4 regions of the Salinivibrio sp. IB872 genome follow, and region 3 is predicted to be linked to each of the others. Evidence: predicted binding sites of a transcription regulator. Region 3 holds the regulator's gene; each other region holds the start of a gene.
What was found. The regulator CRP, encoded in region 3, controls carbon source genes, mostly activating them, when cyclic AMP is high. The targets are predictions, from matches to a motif close to TGTGANNNNNNTCACA.

Region 1 (5,307 bases), on a different contig from region 3:
TTTTTTTTGCTCATTCCACTGCCGTGCATAAAAAAACGCCCAGCGTTAGCCGGGCGTTATCGGGTTAAGATTGTCTTTGTGTGTGGTCGCTTATGGCAATTTCACTGCAGACAAATCTTCATTATCCGGGATTTGCTTCATCTCACCGGCAATGATTTCGGCTAACGGGCCAAGAATGACTTGCAAGTTATTATCCCCTAACTTCACGACACCCATCGCGCCAATGGCTTTGAGTTTCGCTTCATCGACGATTTCACGGTTTGCTACCGATAGGCGCAAGCGTGTGATACAAGCGTCGATAGATGTCAGGTTTTGGTGTCCGCCTAACGCTTTGAGGTACTTACGTGCAAGCTCACGGTTATCGCTGGTTTCATTTGTATTCGCGTTTCCGGCAGATGCGCCTTCAATGCTGTCATCTTCACGACCCGGGGTTTTCAGGTTCATGGCCATGATAGCCGCACGGAATGTCGCGTAATAAAGCACAAAGAATACCAAGCCCATCACAGGTAGCATGTACCACTCGTTAGCAACGGGGTTTTTTGACGACAACACCAAGTCGACAAGGCCTGCAGAGAAGCCAAAACCGGCAGTCCAGTTAAAGGTGGCCGCGATGAACAAAGAGATGCCTGTCAAGAACGCATGCAACACAAACAACACAGGTGCCACGAACAGGAAGGCAAACTCGAGTGGTTCAGTAACACCGGTAAAGAATGAAGCAAAACCGGCTGCAATCATGATAGATGCCACACGTGCTTTGTTCTCTGGACGCGCAGTGTGGTAAATCGCTAGTGCCGCCCCCGGTAAACCAAACATCATCACAGGGAAGAAGCCGGCCATGTACATGCCTGTGGTTCCCTTAATTGCTTCTCCAGAAGCAAGACCTTGTGCACCCATCCAGAAGCGGCCCAAGTCATTGATACCCACAGTGTCAAACCAGAATACCGCGTTAAGCGCATGGTGAAGACCAACTGGAATCAATAGACGGTTGAAGAATCCGTAGATACCTGCACCCGCGGCGCCTAAGTTAGTGATACTTTCACCGAAGTGAACCAGACCACCAAATACGACCGGCCATACAAACATCAACACAAACGAAATCGCAATAGCGACGACAGAGACAAGAATGGGAACCAGACGTTTGCCGCTGAAGAACGCCAGTGCTTTTGGCAGCTCTACGCCGCTATAACGGTTGTAAAGCTCCGCCGATACCACACCAATTAAAATACCAATAAATTGGTTGTTGATTTTGCTAAACGCCAGCTCATTGTTGTCTAATGCAACATCCACGAGACCAATTTGGCTTACAGCACCAGGCGCACAAAGCGTGGTGATCACCATGAAGCCAACAAACCCTGCCAGAGCGGCGGCACCATCTTTATCTTTTGACATGCCGTAAGCCACACCAATCGCGAAAAGTACGGACATATTGTCAATGATCGCTGCCCCTGATTTAATCAAGAAAGCAGCCAATGCGCTGTTACCACCCCAACCTGTTGGGTCAAGCCAGTAGCCGACCCCCATCAAGATCGCTGCAGCTGGTAGTACCGCTACCGGCACCATCAGCGCACGACCTATACGTTGCGCGTATCCAAGAATATTCACCTTCGTTCCCCCTATGTGTTCTCAGAGCCATGCCGCAGTATTTGTTGTTTTCTGCGTCTGGCGTGTCCCGTGAGATAATGACCAAAGCACTTTTTTTGTCAAACAATGTTAGTCAATTGCAGTTTATGCCAATAAATTCGCCTCGCAAATTAAAACCCCCTTATTTGTGAGATTTATCACCGATCCACACCAAACACAGAGAAATATGTTAGCCAGATCATAAAACTTATTTTATGATGAAAATAAATGAGCATATTCGTTATGCTGTACCCGTAAGCCCACTGATTTATAGAGGTGTCCTGTGCGACTCATTCCATTACAAACCAGCCATGAGGTCGGCCTATGGTCGGCTAGATATATCGTTGATACTATTAATAAATTCGCCCCAAGTGCCGAACGCCCATTTGTGCTCGGATTGCCAACAGGCGGTACGCCACTGAATACTTATAAGCAACTGATTACCCTGTTCAATCAGGGCGAAGTGAGCTTTGAGCATGTGGTAACGTTCAACATGGACGAGTACTGCAATATCCCAGCCGATCACGACCAATCATATCGCACCTTCATGTATGAAAACTTCTTTAAGCATATTGATATTAAAGAAGAAAACATCAACTTACTGAACGGAAATGCGAGCGATGTTGATGCGGAATGCAAACGTTATGAAGACAAGATCAAATCCTACGGCAAGATCCACCTCTTTATGGGCGGTGTAGGTAACGACGGTCACATTGCGTTTAACGAGCCTGCCTCTTCGCTGGCCTCTCGGACACGGATCAAAACCTTGACCGAAGATACCCGTATGGCAAACTCTCGCTTCTTTGATAATGATATCAATCAAGTACCTAAGCACGCGCTTACCATTGGCGTCGGGACGCTACTCGATGCTGAAGAGATCATGATTTTGGTCACTGGCCACAATAAGGCTCAGGCACTTCAAGCAGCTGTGGAGGGGTCGGTCAATCACTTATGGACTGTTTCCGCGCTGCAGCTGCACCCTAAAGCCATGATTGTGTGCGATGCGCCTTCAACTGCCGAACTAAAAGTAAAAACAGTGAAGTATTTTCAGGAGCTTGAAGCCCAGAACATTCATAATTTATAAGGAATAACAGCATGTATGCGTTAACCCACTGCCGGATTTTTACTGGTCATGAAGTGCTTGATGACCACGCTATTGTCATCCGTGACGGCGTGATTGAGGACGTTTGCCCGCAACATGCGCTGCCGACAGAGATAGAAAAACGCTCACTCGACGGAGCTTACGTTAGCCCGGGCTTCATTGATCTGCAGCTTAATGGTTGCGGTGGTGTCATGTTTAACGATGCGATCACAACAGACACTATCGAAACCATGCACCAAGCAAACTTGAAGTCTGGGTGTACCAACTTCTTACCGACTCTGATCACGAGTTCAGATGATGACATGCGTGCGGCAATCAACGCGATGCGCGAGTACAAAGCCCACCATCCGCATCAAGCCTTAGGCTTACACCTAGAAGGGCCTTACTTAAACAGCGCAAAAAAAGGGATCCACAGTCTCGACTATATTCGCCCCAGCAACGACAAGATGATTGCGTATTTGTGCGACAACGCCGACGTGATTACCAAATTGACGCTAGCGCCCGAACTCGCACCCAAAGCGCACATTCAGGCCCTCACCAAAGCAGGCATTGTCGTTTCCGCCGGTCACACTAACGCAACCTATGAGCAAGCACGCGAAGGCTTTGCTAATGGGATTGGGTTTGCGACCCACCTGTTCAATGCAATGACGGCGATAACCGGTCGCGAGCCCGGCATGGTTGGCGCGATTTATGATACGCCCGAGGTTTACACCGGCGTTATTGCTGACGGCTTCCATGTGTCTTACGCCAACATTCGTCTTGCACATAAAGTAAAAGGTGAGAAATTAGTGCTAGTTACTGATGCCGTGGCACCAGCAGGAGCCGACATGGATCACTTTATTTTTGTAGGCAAGAAAGTATATTACCGTGACGGCAAGTGTGTTGATGAGAATGGTACACTTGGCGGCTCTGCACTGACGATGAACGAAGCGGTTCGTAATAGTGTTGAGCATATAGGTATCGCCTTGGATGAGGCTCTGCGCATGGCAACGCTGTATCCTGCGCGCGCTATTGGTGTCGATCAGCTTTATGGCAGTATTCGCCCGGGGAAAATTGCGAATCTTGCTATTTTTGATCGTACACTCAACATCCAAGCGACGGTGGTTAACGGACAATATACACATAGCTAGGACATTTATGACTGGCGGACAAATCGGGAATGTCGACTTGGTAAAGCAGCTCAACGGAGCTGCCGTTTATCGGTTGATCGATCAACAAGGGCCCATCTCTCGCATACAAATTGCAGATGTGAGCCGTCTAGCACCCGCAAGTGTGACAAAAATAACCCGCCAATTGCTCGAACGTGGCTTGATCAAGGAAGTGGCTCAGCAAGCGTCAACCGGCGGTCGCCGAGCTATTTCTTTGACCACAGAGTGCGCCCCATTCCATACCCTTGCGGTAAGACTGGGGCGTCATTTTATCGAGCTTTCACTCTATGACTTGAGTGGGACATCGCTTGCTGAACACGGAGAAGCTTTTCACTATCACGATCAAACCGAGTTAGTGAACGGCCTGATTCAGATTCTGAGTCAGTTTATTGACACCCACCAACAATCCATCAAAGAGCTGATTGCCATATCGGTCGTGATGCCCGGCCTGATTGATCCTGAATCTGGGGTCGTCGAATACATGCCTAACATCACGATTCAACAGCTGGCCCTTGCCGACACACTCCGTGAGGAGTTTGGTGTGCAAGCGTTTATTGGTAACGATATTCGCGGACAAGCATTGGCAGAGCACTACTTTGGCGCCAGCCAAGCCTATTACGATTCGATGTTAGTCAGTGTACACCACGGCACTGGCGCTGGGATTATCGTAAACGGGCAAATATTCTTGGGCCATAACCGCAATGTAGGCGAATTGGGCCATGTGCAAATTGATCCTTTGGGCAAGAAGTGCCAATGCGGCAATTTTGGTTGTTTAGAAACAGTAGCCTCTAATGAAGCCATTATCGAACATGCACAACAGCTACTGGCCCAAGGACACCCGAGCACACTCAAACACGATGACAGTTTAACGATCGAAGCCATTTGTGAGGCCGCCGAGCAAGGTGATGAACTGGCAAGACAGGTATTGGTAAAAGTTGGCAATCATCTTGGCAAAGCCATTGCTATGACCGTTAACCTGTTCAATCCTCAACTTGTGGTCATTGCAGGTAAAATTACCGCAGCACAAAGTGTCGTTTTCCCTGCCATTCAGCGCTGTGTTGAAAACCAGTCACTGCCGAGCTTTCATCAAAAGCTAGAGATTGTAAGCGCGAAGCTAGCAGAAAAGCCTACCATGGCCGCTTTCTCGTTAGTTAAACGGGCCATGCTCAACGGCGAACTGTTACAAAAACTGCTCGAAGAGTGATCGTTTAGCGGGTTTGACGTCTTGCTACGCAAACCCGTTTTCTCCGCAAATAAAATCTCACACTTTCCCTATCTAGCGTGTACATTATATACCCAAGCTACGGTGCGCGATAAGTTAGCAATGCGCCACGAGCCTATCTCTTTTTTCAAAGTCGCATAGGCATCAACGCGTCTTGCTCCTTATCGCTAAACCTCAGAGGAGCCAAGCTCAAACAAGCTATTACTAAGGAGACC
Region 2 (5,307 bases), on a different contig from region 3:
ATAATAAAGGGGCGCTGACCATGGGGTTTCGAGCCCGTCAAAGCAATGCCATTGTCGATGTGGGCCACTGTCCTGTTCTAAGTGAACCATTAAATCAGCTTCTTGCCAGCTTGCGGCCTTGTTTGGATGGACTGCGAGGACGCCGAATCCTCGGTCATGTTGATTTGATTGAGGCAGACAATGGCTGTATTGCGTCGTTGCGCACCACCAAGGCGTTGCATCCAGAAGATAGGCAAGCGCTTCAAGCATGGGCAGAGCTGACAGGCTGCATGTTGTATTGGCAGCAAGCTGACGGGCCGCTTGAGCGAGTGGTGGGCGAGCCTCCGTATTACGAGAGCCAACAAACCCGCCTCTATTTTCAGCCTGGCGACTTTATTCAAGTCAACGCGGCGGTGAACCAACAGATGGTTGCCCAAGCACTGAATTGGCTAGATCTTGCGTCAACCGATGTGGTGTTGGATCTGTTTTGTGGTCTTGGCAACTTCAGCATCCCCATGGCGAAACAGGCGAAAACCGTGATTGGTGTAGAAGGGGTTGAGGCGATGGTGTCGCAAGCTCAGGATAATGCGAAGGCCAACCAAGTAAGCAATGCGCAGTTTTACCAAGCAGATCTCAATGGTGAGACGCTGAATGGGGACTGGACACGGCACGCATTTGATAAAATCCTGCTCGATCCTGCCCGAGCAGGGGCTGCCGGAGTGATGGACTTTGTGGCACAATCTAGCGCTACACACATTGTTTATGTGTCCTGCAACCCAGCAACGCTGGCGCGGGATAGTCGCGTGTTGTTGGCACAGGGTTACCAACTAACTCGCTTGAGTATGCTTGATATGTTTCCGCAAACAGGGCATTTGGAATCCATGGCACTGTTTCGACGCTAGGCGTCGTCAATGATGTGCTACATCTAAATCCACGCGGTTAAACATGGATATGCCTCTTTCGCTGAGGCGAAAGATAAGGATAGGAACAGTTATGGTTGCGGTACGAGAAGCCCATCTGCATGAAGATGAAGCCTTTGATCTTCAAACTTGGATTGCGCGGTTAGGACAAGACGCCTCAACCGCTCAAGCCCTGCTGGATGGGTACAATTATTGTCGTACGTTAGGGGATGAAACGGCGCTGAGCCAACCGCTGTGGCGTGGCCGAGAGATGATTGAAATCTTGGTGACCCTGAGTATGGACGCCGACACGCTCCTCGCCGCGCTCTTCTTCCCGGTGGTGGAAGACAAATTGCTGGCGCTCGATACCTTGGAAGAGCGCTATTCGCCCGCGATTGTCAAACTGATTGAGGGCGTGCAGCAAACCGCCGCCATCCGTCATTTGAATACCCAAACCGATGCCGAAGCGACCTCCGCGCAGGTGGATAATGTTCGCCGTATGTTGTTGTCTATGGTCGAAGATTTCCGTTGCGTGGTGATCAAGCTGGCGGAACGTATTTGCTATCTGCGTGAAGTCAAAGATGCACCGGAAGAGGTGCGTCTGCAGGCGGCGAAAGAGAGTGCTAACATCTATGCACCCTTGGCCAACCGTCTCGGTATTGGTCAGTTAAAATGGGAAATCGAAGACTACGCCTTCCGCTACCAGCACGCGCAGACCTATAAACAAATCGCGAAGCAACTGGCTGAGCGGCGCATCGATCGCGAAAACTACATTACCGCGTTTGTCACTGATCTGCAGCAGGCGATGGAAGCTTCTCATATCAACGCGCAAGTGTATGGCCGTCCCAAGCATATCTACAGTATTTGGCGCAAAATGCAGAAAAAAAATCTGCAGTTTGATGAGCTATTTGATGTACGTGCGGTGCGCATTATCGCCGAAGAGCTACAAGACTGTTACGCCGCATTGGGCGCGGTGCACACCAAATATCGCCACTTGCCGAAAGAGTTCGATGATTACGTCGCCAACCCCAAACCCAACGGTTATCAGTCAATTCACACCGTCGTGTTGGGGCCGGAAGGCAAACCGGTCGAAATTCAAATTCGCACCCGTCAAATGCATGATGATGCGGAGCTTGGGGTGGCGGCGCACTGGAAGTATAAAGAAGGCTCAGCCAGTGGACGCAGTGGCTACGATGAGAAAATTACCTGGCTGCGAAAACTCTTGGCGTGGCAAGAAGAGATGTCAGACTCAGGCGAAATGCTGGATGAGTTGCGCAGCCAAGTCTTTGATGATCGCGTGTATGCCTTTACACCGCGTGGTGATGTGGTCGACTTGCCAAGCGGTGCGACGCCGCTCGACTTTGCCTACCACATTCACTCTGAAGTCGGCCATCGTTGCATTGGTGCCAAGGTAGAAGGACGCATTGTGCCTTTCACCTATCACTTGCAGATGGGGGATCAGGTTGAAATTATCACCCAAAAAGAGCCCAACCCCTCACGTGACTGGTTGAATCCAAGCTTAGGCTTTGTGAATTCGAGCCGAGCGCGGGCAAAAATCAACGCTTGGTTCCGAAAACAAGACAGAGATAAAAACATTGCCGCGGGTAAAGAAATTCTCGATACCGAACTACAAAAAATTGGCGGTGCCAGTAAAGATGCGAGTTTGGCGCTCAAACGCTTCAATGTGAATTCACTGGAAGAGCTGTATGCGGGGGTCGGAAGTGGCGATCTGCGCATCAATCAAGTGGTTAACCACATTAACAGCCTGATCAACAAGCCAAGCTTGGAAGAAGAAGAGCAACAGTTGCTGGAAAAACTTCAGCAAAGTGAACAAAAAACCGTAGGTGGAAAAACTCACCGTGATGCGGTGGTGGTTGAAGGCGTTGATAACCTGATGACCCACCTCGCGCGTTGCTGTCAGCCGCTGCCGGGTGATGACATTATGGGCTTTGTGACCCAAGGGCGCGGGATTTCAGTACACCGTGCGGATTGCGAGCAACTCAACGAACTTCGTCACCATGCGCCGGAGCGAATCATCGCCACCGTATGGGGCAAAGGGCATGTCGGGCAATACCATGTGCGCATTCGCTTATCCGCCAATGAACGCACCGGATTAGTCAAAGACATTAATACCGTGCTCAGCAATGAAAAAGTCCGCGTTGCGGGCATGCAAAGCCGCGTCGATTACAAAAAGCAGATGTCTATCATGGACTTTGATTTAGAGATTTCCGATCTCGACACGCTTAGCCGAATTGTAAACCGGCTGGAGCAGGTCAAGGATGTGGTAGAAGCCAAACGACTCAGATAAACATCACGCCCTGTTATCGACAGGGCGTTTTTTTAAGGATAACGAAGTATGGCGTCGATTGACGATTTACTGACTATCATGGCGACCTTGCGCGACCCACAAAAAGGGTGCGATTGGGACAAAGCCCAAACTTTTGCCTCCATCGTGCCTCACACGCTCGAAGAAGCCTATGAAGTGGCCGATGCCATTGAGCGTGAGCACTGGTCGGACCTAAAAGATGAATTAGGCGATTTACTCTTTCAAATAGTGTTCTACAGTCAATTGGGACACGAGCAAAATCGTTTTGATTTTGACGCCGTCGTGGGGGCGATTTGTGACAAACTCACCCGTCGTCACCCGCATGTCTTTGGTCCTAAAGACAGCCAAGGTGAGCCGCTGCACGGCCCAGATTGGGAAGGGATTAAAGCACAGGAGCGTGCCGACAAAGCGGCGTCAGAACAACCCACTAGCGTGTTAGACGGCGTTACGTTAGGCCTTCCCGCACTGGTGCGCGCACACAAACTGCAAAAACGTTGTGCGCGAGTGGGGTTTGATTGGGATGCGGTGGCGCCGGTGCTCGATAAAGTACGCGAAGAAATTGCCGAGGTTGAGCAAGAACTGGCAATCACGCCGGTAGACCCCGCGCGGGTGGAAGAAGAAATCGGCGATTTATTGTTTTCGGTGGTAAATCTGGCACGCCACGTAGGCACGGATGCGGAATCCGCGTTGCGTAACGCGAATCAAAAATTCGAACGACGTTTCCGTCAAGTTGAAACTCAATTACGCAATGATGAAAAAAATATTCAAGAATGTCAGTTAGATGAACTGGAATCGGCCTGGCAACAGGTCAAAAAGCAAGAAAAAAGCAACACGCTGTAAGTTTCATCATTGATTTGCGACAAATAAAAACAGTATGGTGTGTGATAGTTTTCACGTTGTGGGAGTGAGTGGGGTCTGGTATCATGACTTCCCGTCCAGATTTCCATTAATTTCCTCTAAATCCAACTCTCAGGTTTAGCATGACGACGAATTACATTTTTGTTACGGGCGGTGTTGTATCCTCCCTCGGTAAGGGTATTGCTGCAGCCTCATTGGCAGCCATTCTTGAAGCGCGTGGCCTCAACGTCACCATCATGAAACTCGACCCTTATATCAACGTGGATCCAGGGACAATGAGCCCTACCCAGCACGGGGAAGTATTCGTCACGGAAGACGGCGCCGAGACCGACCTTGACCTCGGTCACTACGAGCGCTTTATCCGCACCAAAATGACCAAGCGTAATAACTTTACCTCTGGTCGTGTATACGCGGATGTCCTGCGCAAAGAGCGCCGCGGAGATTATCTGGGAGCGACCATTCAGGTGATTCCACACATCACTAACTCGATCAAAGACCGCATCATCGCCGGTGGTGAAGGTCACGACGTGGTGATCGTGGAAATTGGCGGCACTGTCGGTGATATTGAATCACTGCCATTCCTTGAAGCGATTCGCCAACTGACCGTGGAAGTCGGCCGTGAGCGTGCGATGTTTATGCATCTTACCTTGGTGCCATACTTGGCAGCGGCGGGTGAAGTGAAAACCAAGCCGACCCAGCACTCGGTAAAAGAGCTTCTATCAATTGGTATCCAGCCGGATGTCCTTGTTTGCCGTAGTGAGCGTCCAATTCCAGCCAATGAGCGTGCAAAAATTGCACTGTTCTGTAACGTACCAGAGAAAGCGGTTATCACCATGAAGGATGTGGATTCTATCTACAAAATTCCTTCATTGATTCGCTCTCAAGGGCTGGACGACTTGGTTTGTCAGCGCTTTGGTATCCAAGCGCCGGAAGCCGACCTGTCTGAATGGGAACAAGTCATTTACGAAGAAGCCAATCCAATGGGTGAAGTCACCATTGGTATGGTGGGTAAGTACATCGAACTGCCTGACGCGTATAAATCTGTCAACGAAGCGCTGAAGCATGGCGGATTGAAAAATCGTCTGACTGTCAACATCAAGTATGTTGACTCACAAGATCTCGAAACCCGCGGCACTGAGCTGCTCGATGGTTTAGATGCGATTTTGGTTCCGGGTGGTTTTGGCGATCGCGGCGTCGAAGGCAAAATCCTTGCCGCACAATATGCGCGTGAAAACAAAGTGCCTT
Region 3 (5,307 bases):
GGCTTTCAGGGTGATAAAGCGCTTGAGACCATTGGTCCCTTTTCGGGAGGCGAGAAGGCACGCTTGGTATTAGCGTTATTGGTGTGGCAAAAGCCTAACCTGCTGCTGCTTGACGAACCGACTAACCACCTTGATTTAGATATGCGCCAAGCCTTGACGCTTGCCCTACAATCGTTTGAAGGGGCGATGGTGATCGTAAGCCATGATCGCTTTCTGCTGCGCGCGACCACCGACGATCTTTATCTTGTCGACAACGGCGCGGTGCAACCCTTTGACGGTGACTTACACGACTACCATCGCTGGCTTGGCGAGCAACAGCGTGCCGACCGCGCGGAAAGTAAAAAACAAAACGCCGATGACAAAGCCGCCCCCCAGCAACGTCAGGTCGATCGTAAGGCACAAAAGCGTCGCGAGGCCGAACTTCGCCAAAAAACCGCGCCACTTCGTAAAAAAATTGACAGCCTAGACACAAAAATCGAACAGCTCTCTGCCATTATTGCCGATGCAGAGACCAAACTGGCCGACCCAACAATTTATGGCGCAGACCAAAAAGCCCAACTCGCGCAACAATTACAACGCCAGGCTGATGCCAAATCAGCGCTGGAAGAGGTAGAGCAAGAATGGATGGAGCGACAGGAAGAACTGGAAGCCATGGAGGCGGCATTCAATCAAGCCTAATTCCCGGCCAAGCGAATGCAGCCGACCTGTGGCAGTTTTGTTTGCAACACTATGGCAAGCAAGACGTCAAACAGGCGTGTCTTAAATTGCAAGATCAGCATCAGGGCAACGTCAACCTTGCCTTGTTGCTGGCTTGGCTAGAAAGCCATGGCTATGGCCTTGCCCCAGAGAGCCTCAGCCAACTTAAACAATCGCTCAGCCGCTCTGAGCATTTGCTGATTGCCTACCGCAACCTACGTCGCGATATCAAACCGCGCGTTGGCGCGGGACAATATAAAAAAATGCTGAATTTCGAGCTCAGCCTCGAGAAGTTCCAACAACAAGACCTCATCCACGCCTTGAATCAACAAACATGGCTGACCGAGTCGCCCTCGCCGTTGGCGTATTATTGCCGTCAACTCTCGCCCTCGGCCAAATCGCTCTATCCCACTCTGCGCGCCGGTGTGGTTAAAGAAGATGATCAAGGAGACGCTGATGACGCCTTTTGAACCGATTCCCAGCGCCCGTAATCCTCATCTACAAACCATCATGCCACGGCTGATGCGGCGGCAACCCGTGATCTCTCCTTTGTGGCAACAGCTGGATTTACCGGATGGTGATTTCGTCGATCTCGCTTGGACACAGACGCCTCAGCCCGGCCAACCGATAGTGGTGCTTTTTCATGGCCTCGCTGGCAGTTTTCATAGCCCGTACGCGAATGGATTACTGGCTGCTTTTCAGCGCCAAGGCTGGTGCGGTGTGGTGATGCACTTTCGTAGTTGCAGTGGCCGCTTAAACCGCGTCCCGCGCACTTATCACTCAGGCGAGACACAGGATGCGCGCTATTTTTTGACCACATTACGCATGCGTTATCCTCAGCATCCTATTCATGCCGTGGGCGTATCGCTAGGCGGCAACATGCTGGTGCGCTATTTGGCAGAGTATGCGGACGATCCGATTGTCTCCAGTGGCTGCGCAGTGTCACCCCCCTTAGACCTTGCCGCCTGCTCGTTACGCATTCAGCAAGGGTTCTCACGTGTCTACCAAGCGTACCTACTTCGCTCGATGCGACAAACCCTGTCAGATAAGCTCACGCGACACGCCCAAGTGGGTCGCTGGCAAGCAGGCGAGCAGCCCCGTATTTCGACCTTATTCGAGTTTGATCAAACCGTCACCGCACCACTGCATGGGTTTGAGGACGCACATCATTACTACCAGCAATGCAGTGGCTTATCCGTGTTGCCTGCGATCCGCGCCCCTTTGACCATCATTCATGCCAAAGACGATCCTTTTATGACTGATGCGGTGATCCCAACCACGCCATTACCGGCCAATATACGCTATCAACTCACTGACCATGGCGGACATGTTGGGTTTGTCACTGGCCATTGGCGTGCACCGCGTTTATGGTTGGAAGAGGCAGTGCCCGCGTGGATAGCTGAGCAACTCGACACCTGATGCCCCAATCGTCACGATAAATTGTGACTAAATCGACATAGACACACTGCACCTACACGCATAATTCGGTAAAATGGGAGCTAATTCACAACCTAAGCATGGAGATGGCGTCCGTGCCATCCCGATGTCAGCAAAAGGTGATGTAGTATGATGGTTCCATGGCAATCTGTGCCAGCCGAGACCTTGACCAATTTAATTGAACACTTTGTGTTGAGGGAAGGGACAGATTACGGTGAGCAGGAAGTCAGCTTTGCTGAGAAAGTTGAACAAGTGCGTGAACAATTAAAATCCGGCGACGCCGTGATTGTATACTCTGAGCTGCATGAGACAGTGGATATTCGTCGTCAGCGCGATCTCAGACCGTAACACCGCCTCCCCTTGTGGGCTGCGGTGTAAATTCAGACTGATCAATGACAGGGCTCGTCATGTCGGCTAAACACCCAATCATCGCTGTGACCGGTTCATCCGGCGCAGGCACAACCACGACCTCCGAAGCGTTTCGTAAGATGTTCAATATGATGAACATCAAAGCCTCTTGGTTAGAGGGCGATAGCTTTCACCGCTTCACGCGGCCAGAAATGGATGTTGAGATCCGTAAAGCCCGTGAACAAGGTCGTCATATTAGCTACTTTGGCCCCACGGCCAACGACTTCCCACGCCTTGAGCAATTTTTTAAAGAATATGGCGAACAAGGCACAGGTAAATACCGTCGTTATCTACACACCTTTGATGAAGCCGTGCCTTATAACCAAATGCCGGGCACCTTCACTCCCTGGCAAGATCTGCCTGAAAATACCGACGTATTATTTTATGAAGGCTTGCATGGCGGGGTGGTGGATGGTGACGTCAATGTCGCCCAGCATGTTGATTTACTGATCGGCATGGTGCCTATCGTTAACTTGGAGTGGATTCAAAAGTTTGTCCGCGATACGCGCGACCGAGGCCATTCCCGCGAGGCCGTCACGGACTCGATCGTGCGCTCCATGGATGATTATTTGCACTACATTACGCCGCAGTTTTCTCGCACGCATATTAACTTCCAACGTGTCCCGACCGTAGACACATCCAACCCGCTGAATGCAAAAGGGATCCCGTCACTCGACGAAAGCTTTGTCGTGATCCGCTTTCGTGGTATGAAGAACGTCGATTTTCCTTACTTACTGCAAATGATCAGTGGCGCGTTTATGTCTCGGCACAACACGCTGGTCGTGCCCGGCGGTAAAATGGGATTTGCAATGGAGCTGATTATTCGCCCCTTGATCCAACAGTTGATTGAGAAAGGCAAGATAGGTTAACCGCCGTAGCGCACTTAACGTGTATTACTTCTCAGGTCGTGATCTTAGCCACATTTTTGCCGAATTTTTAGGCGGTTGGCTTAGATCAAAATCAAGAAATCCAGATAGAAAAAAGATACACTCTTGTTAACATACAGTGAGCTTGTAGCCTGCGCCAAGACCTCGTATTCTGTGCATTGGACTGATGGGTTTCCATTCAGACAAAGACAGGACGTCGTTGCCGGGCAACACATGCAGAGGAAATAAGTTATATGGTTCCAGGAAAACCTCAAACAGACCCTACACTCGAGTGGTTCCTTTCACATTGTCATATTCACAAGTACCCGTCCAAAAGTACTCTGATCCATGCAGGGGAAAAGGCGGAGACCTTGTACTACATCGTGAAAGGTTCTGTGGCCGTACTAATCAAAGATGAAGAAGGCAAGGAGATGATCCTGTCTTACCTTAACCAAGGTGACTTCATCGGCGAACTTGGTCTGTTCGAAGAGGACCAAGAGCGCACCGCATGGGTACGTGCGAAATCACCTTGCGAAGTGGCAGAAATTTCATTCAAGAAATTCCGCCAGCTGATCCAAGTTAACCCAGACATTTTGATGCGTCTATCCTCTCAGATGGCGCGTCGCCTGCAAGTGACCAGCCAGAAAGTGGGAGACCTTGCCTTCCTGGACGTGACCGGCCGCATTGCGCAAACCCTACTGAACTTGGCGAAGCAACCTGACGCCATGACTCACCCTGACGGCATGCAAATCAAGATCACACGTCAAGAGATTGGTCAGATTGTTGGCTGTTCGCGAGAGACGGTTGGGCGTATCCTTAAAATGCTGGAAGAGCAGAACCTTATCTCAGCTCACGGTAAAACCATTGTGGTTTACGGCACACGCTAATCCTCGCGTGTTGCGACAAAACCGGCGTTTTTGCGTCGGTTTTTTTATTTTTATTGACTGAAAACTCATTAACCAAGTTCTACACTTCAAAAACGACCAATCTAACAACTGATTAACAGGATGTCGTTTATGAGAAGCTTACGTCAAACCCTTGCTGCATTGCTACTCGCGGCGGTTTCTTCAACTGCTGCGGCGAATATCACCATTGTCCATCCAGAACCACGGGCTGGCTCTGCCCTCGATTTATACGCTATCGACTTGATTGAGTTTTTAGCGGAAAAATCAGGTGAGTCTGTCACTTTACAAGCCTTTCAAGGTCAAATTGGCTCTCAGTCTCGTAAAGTGGAAATGCTAAAACAAGGACGACTGACGGTAGATTGGCTCGGGGCCGACCGTACCCTTGAGTCAGAGTTACTTCCCATCCGTTATCCAGTCTTTCGGGGTCTATTAGGCCATCGCTTGTTCATTACCAATCAAGCCACCGAACCCAAGCTTGCACAAATCAGTGACCAAGCAGGGCTCAATAGTCTGACCATGATCCAAGGGCAAGGCTGGGCGGATGTGAAGGTCTTGCAGTCGGCGGGATTTCGGGTTCGAGAAATCTCAAGCTTTGAGAATATCTTTAAAGGCGTCGATACCGGACGGGCCGACCTCTTCCCGCGTGCGCTTATCGAACCTTTTAGCGAGCTGGCAGAGCGACCTCAATATACAAATCTGTTGGTTGATCCGCACTTAATGCTGATCTACCGCTTCCCAATGTTCTTGTTTGTATCGCCCCAAAACCCAGAGGTAGCGACCATGCTCAACGATGCCTTTGCGGCCGCCTATCAAGACGGATCCTTCATCGAATTTTTTGAGAATGCCCCTCTGGTAAAAGAGACCTTTGAGAAAGCCAATATTGGTGAGCGCACGTTTATTCGGGTCGACAACCCACATCTGAGTAATGAGACTCAGGCAATTGACGATAAATTCTGGCTCGATATTGAAAGTCGCTAAACACCGCCAACCAAAAA
Region 4 (3,164 bases), on a different contig from region 3:
TAAACATACGCCAACCGTGCTGATTGAGGATATCCGCCATCAAGGTATCGTCTTCGGCGTAGCGGGCGTGGCGCAATGCTTGATGGGGCGTATTCAGCTTTAGCCAAGCCAATGCTGCCTGCCGGTTTAAGTGTTGTTGCTGTTGAGGGATCCGTGCTTGACGCTCATGGGCGAGAAACTCTGCGAATAAATGGTGGAAGCGGAACCAGTTATTGTCTCCTTCCAACGGATAGATGAATAAACCGTAGCGATTTAGCGACTCGAGCATGCCGAGCGCGTCCTCGCGCTCAGTCAGCGCAAAGACCAGCTCGTCATTAAACATTTCCAGCACGGAAACTTGCATTAAAAACTGACGGGTTTCACTGTCCAGCAGATCGAACACTTCTTCGACCAAATAATCCCACAGGTGGGCATGGTTAAAACTCGCGCAGGAGGCGGCACTTTGCATCAGGGTCCGTTTTTGATGCTGAGCCTGAATCGCAATTAACTGTAGGGCAGATGGCCAGCCCTCGACGTAGGCACAGAGGGTGCTTGCGGTAGTTTCGTCGACACCATCGGCGACACGTTGATTAAAAAAGCGGGTGGTCTCTTCATTATCAAATGCAAGCAGTTCATTGCCGATCTCGATCATCAGATCGCGAACCCGCAAATTTGCTGTCCCTAGCGGCGGATTCGCGCGCGAGGTCACCACCAAAGTCAGGCTATCGGGCATGTGCTTAATAAAAAAGCGCATTGCTTCATGAATATCTTCATTGTCGATCAATTGGTAGTCATCTAATACCAGATAACAGGTGGACTGTAACCCAGCCAGCTCAGCGAAAACATCGGAGAGCAGCGCACGCAGGGATGAGAACTGGCGTTTTTCTGCTAGCTTAACGGTATTGGGGCACCCATCGTGGGTCGCTTTATTTAATGCTTGCAACAAGTAGTTGATAAAGCGGAAGCTGTCGTTGTCGCTGTCATCAATGCTGAACCAGCCGACATGATTTTGATCGGCGAGCCATTGTGCGGCCATGGTGGTTTTGCCGTAACCTGCCGGCGAGCGGAACAACACCAATTTGTAATGTGGCGCTTGTTGGAGGATATCCAATACACGCGGGCGCAAGATGGCATTGTAGAGACGGCCGGGACGGGTAAGTTTTGACGGGATCCACATAGCGAGAAGGTCCTTTACAGCGAGTGCGGCTTTGCCGCGTTTATCCTTGTACGCAAGTGTATGTAACTGGTCTGTCACAAACTATGATCCAGCGCTGATAATGGTGCAATTGCTCTATTTTGGTGCAGCTACGCCTTTCAATTGTGATTAAAGTCACTAATTTTATTGGTTAGGATACGGAATATGGAAGGTGTTACACGCCAGAGACGATGAATGCCCCCACAATTTGCGTTAGCGCACAAAATTAACAAAAGGGATTGTTCTTTTTTCACAGCCGTATTTTGGTCAGTGTTCCCTCAAATTGTGATTTTAATCACCTCAATATCACGAAACTCCTCCATTGATGAGAGCAAGCTCACTCACAGCTTGTGATGTGGCTCTCTACGCCCTGACAACTCCTCCTTTCCTCCTCCTGTCTCGGGAGGATGTTTGCATCGACAGGCTTGGGCAGGATGGCTGTCATCGAGATTTTCTTCCATTACGAGAGCGATGACATGACGCCTAAACAGCAACACGCATTTGATAAAAGCGCTTTTAAAGCCAGTATGACCCAACATTTGACGCAGCTTGGTCGCACCCCTGAAACCGCAGAGATGCGCGATTGGTATCTCGCCTTAGGCCGTGCGCTGGCCGAACACACCACCAGTGATCTGGTTGCGACAGAAAACGATTTAGCCATCAAACAAGCGAAGAGTGTGAACTACTTATCCTTAGAGTTTTTGATTGGCCGTTTAACGGGCAACAACCTGATCAGCATGGGGCTTTACAATGAAATTGCGGCTGTGGTCAGCGAGTTTGGGTTTGGCCTGACCGATTTGCTTGAGCAAGAGCGTGATCCTTCGTTGGGCAATGGTGGTTTGGGGCGCTTGGCCGCGTGTTTTATGGACTCGCTCGCAGCCCAACAGTATCCAGCGGTCGGCTATGGCTTGCACTATGAATATGGTCTGTTCCGTCAATCCTTCAAAGATGGCGCCCAACAAGAAGCACCGGATGCGTGGCGTGAGCCAGAAGGCTATCCGTGGGAAGTGGTTCGTCCTGACCTTGCCCAAACGGTTGGCTTTTATGGCCATGTGGCGGTGATTGAAGAAAACGGCCACACGCGCCGTGAATGGGTTCCTAGCCTTCATATTCAAGCGATGCCTTGGGATCTGCCTATCGTGGGCTATCAAAGTAATACGGTTTATCCACTTCGCTTATGGGAAGGTCGAGCACTGACGCCATTTGCGCTCGATGCCTTCAATGATGGTGACTATACCCGTGCGCAACAAGCCGCAATTGATGCAGGCAGCCTGACCAAAGTGCTTTACCCGAACGATAATCATGATGCGGGTAAAACGTTGCGTTTGATGCAGCAATACTTCCACAGTGCGGCCTCTGTTGGGGATATTCTTCGTCGCCATTTAGATGCTGGCCACCCACTGGCTGCTCTTCCAGATTATGAAACCATTCAGTTGAATGATACTCACCCGACTATCGCCATTCCTGAGCTGATGCGAGTGCTGTTGGATGAGCACCATTTGAGCTGGGATGACGCTTGGTCTATCTCCAGCCAGACGTTTGCTTACACCAACCATACCTTGCTTCCAGAAGCGCTGGAGACGTGGAGCGAGTCGTTAATGGCGAACTTGCTGCCGCGTCACATGGAAATCATTTTTGAAATCAACCACCGCTTCTTGCAAGACGTTGCTGCGAAATGGCCAGGCGATGTCCGCAAACAGCAAGTGCTGTCTGTGATTGACGATCAGGGCGAGCGCATGGTGCGCATGGCAAACCTGTGTGTGATTGGCTCGTACGCGGTCAATGGTGTGGCGGCGTTGCACTCTGAGTTGGTAAAACGCGATCTCTTCCCTGAATTTGATGCGCTTTATCCGGGCCGTATCCAAAACGTGACCAACGGGATCACGCCACGTCGTTGGTTGAAGTTCTGTAACCCGGCTCTCTCTGCCCTTATCAGTGAAAAAATTGGCGACCAATGGCCGGCTCATCTCGAGCAACTGGAGCAAATTGC

Region 1: the regulator CRP is predicted to act here: its motif matches at 1,768-1,783, upstream of nagE (N-acetylglucosamine-specific PTS transporter subunit IIBC).
Region 2: the regulator CRP is predicted to act here: its motif matches at 4,085-4,100, upstream of BZJ18_RS02875 (CTP synthase).
Region 4: the regulator CRP is predicted to act here: its motif matches at 1,501-1,516, upstream of BZJ18_RS13050 (glycogen/starch/alpha-glucan phosphorylase).

Annotation. Positions count from the first base shown of each region.
Region 1 is NZ_MUFO01000003.1:124,928-130,234, forward strand. Features, by position in the region: gene nagE (N-acetylglucosamine-specific PTS transporter subunit IIBC) at 91-1,602, opposite strand; gene nagB (glucosamine-6-phosphate deaminase) at 1,904-2,704, shown strand; gene nagA (N-acetylglucosamine-6-phosphate deacetylase) at 2,716-3,852, shown strand; gene nagC (DNA-binding transcriptional regulator NagC) at 3,860-5,074, shown strand.
Region 2 is NZ_MUFO01000004.1:30,063-35,369, reverse strand. Features, by position in the region: gene rlmD (23S rRNA (uracil(1939)-C(5))-methyltransferase RlmD) at 1-881, shown strand, start outside; gene relA (GTP diphosphokinase) at 973-3,186, shown strand; gene mazG (nucleoside triphosphate pyrophosphohydrolase) at 3,235-4,044, shown strand; gene BZJ18_RS02875 (CTP synthase) at 4,185-5,307, shown strand, end outside.
Region 3 is NZ_MUFO01000002.1:206,854-212,160, reverse strand. Features, by position in the region: gene BZJ18_RS01965 (ABC transporter ATP-binding protein) at 1-678, shown strand, start outside; gene BZJ18_RS01960 (TIGR02444 family protein) at 621-1,166, shown strand; gene BZJ18_RS01955 (hydrolase) at 1,153-2,115, shown strand; gene BZJ18_RS01950 (YheU family protein) at 2,263-2,481, shown strand; gene BZJ18_RS01945 (phosphoribulokinase) at 2,541-3,410, shown strand; gene crp (cAMP-activated global transcriptional regulator CRP) at 3,662-4,294, shown strand; gene BZJ18_RS01935 (hypothetical protein) at 4,424-5,290, shown strand.
Region 4 is NZ_MUFO01000034.1:18,260-21,423, forward strand. Features, by position in the region: gene malT (HTH-type transcriptional regulator MalT) at 1-1,156, opposite strand, end outside; gene BZJ18_RS13050 (glycogen/starch/alpha-glucan phosphorylase) at 1,651-3,164, shown strand, end outside.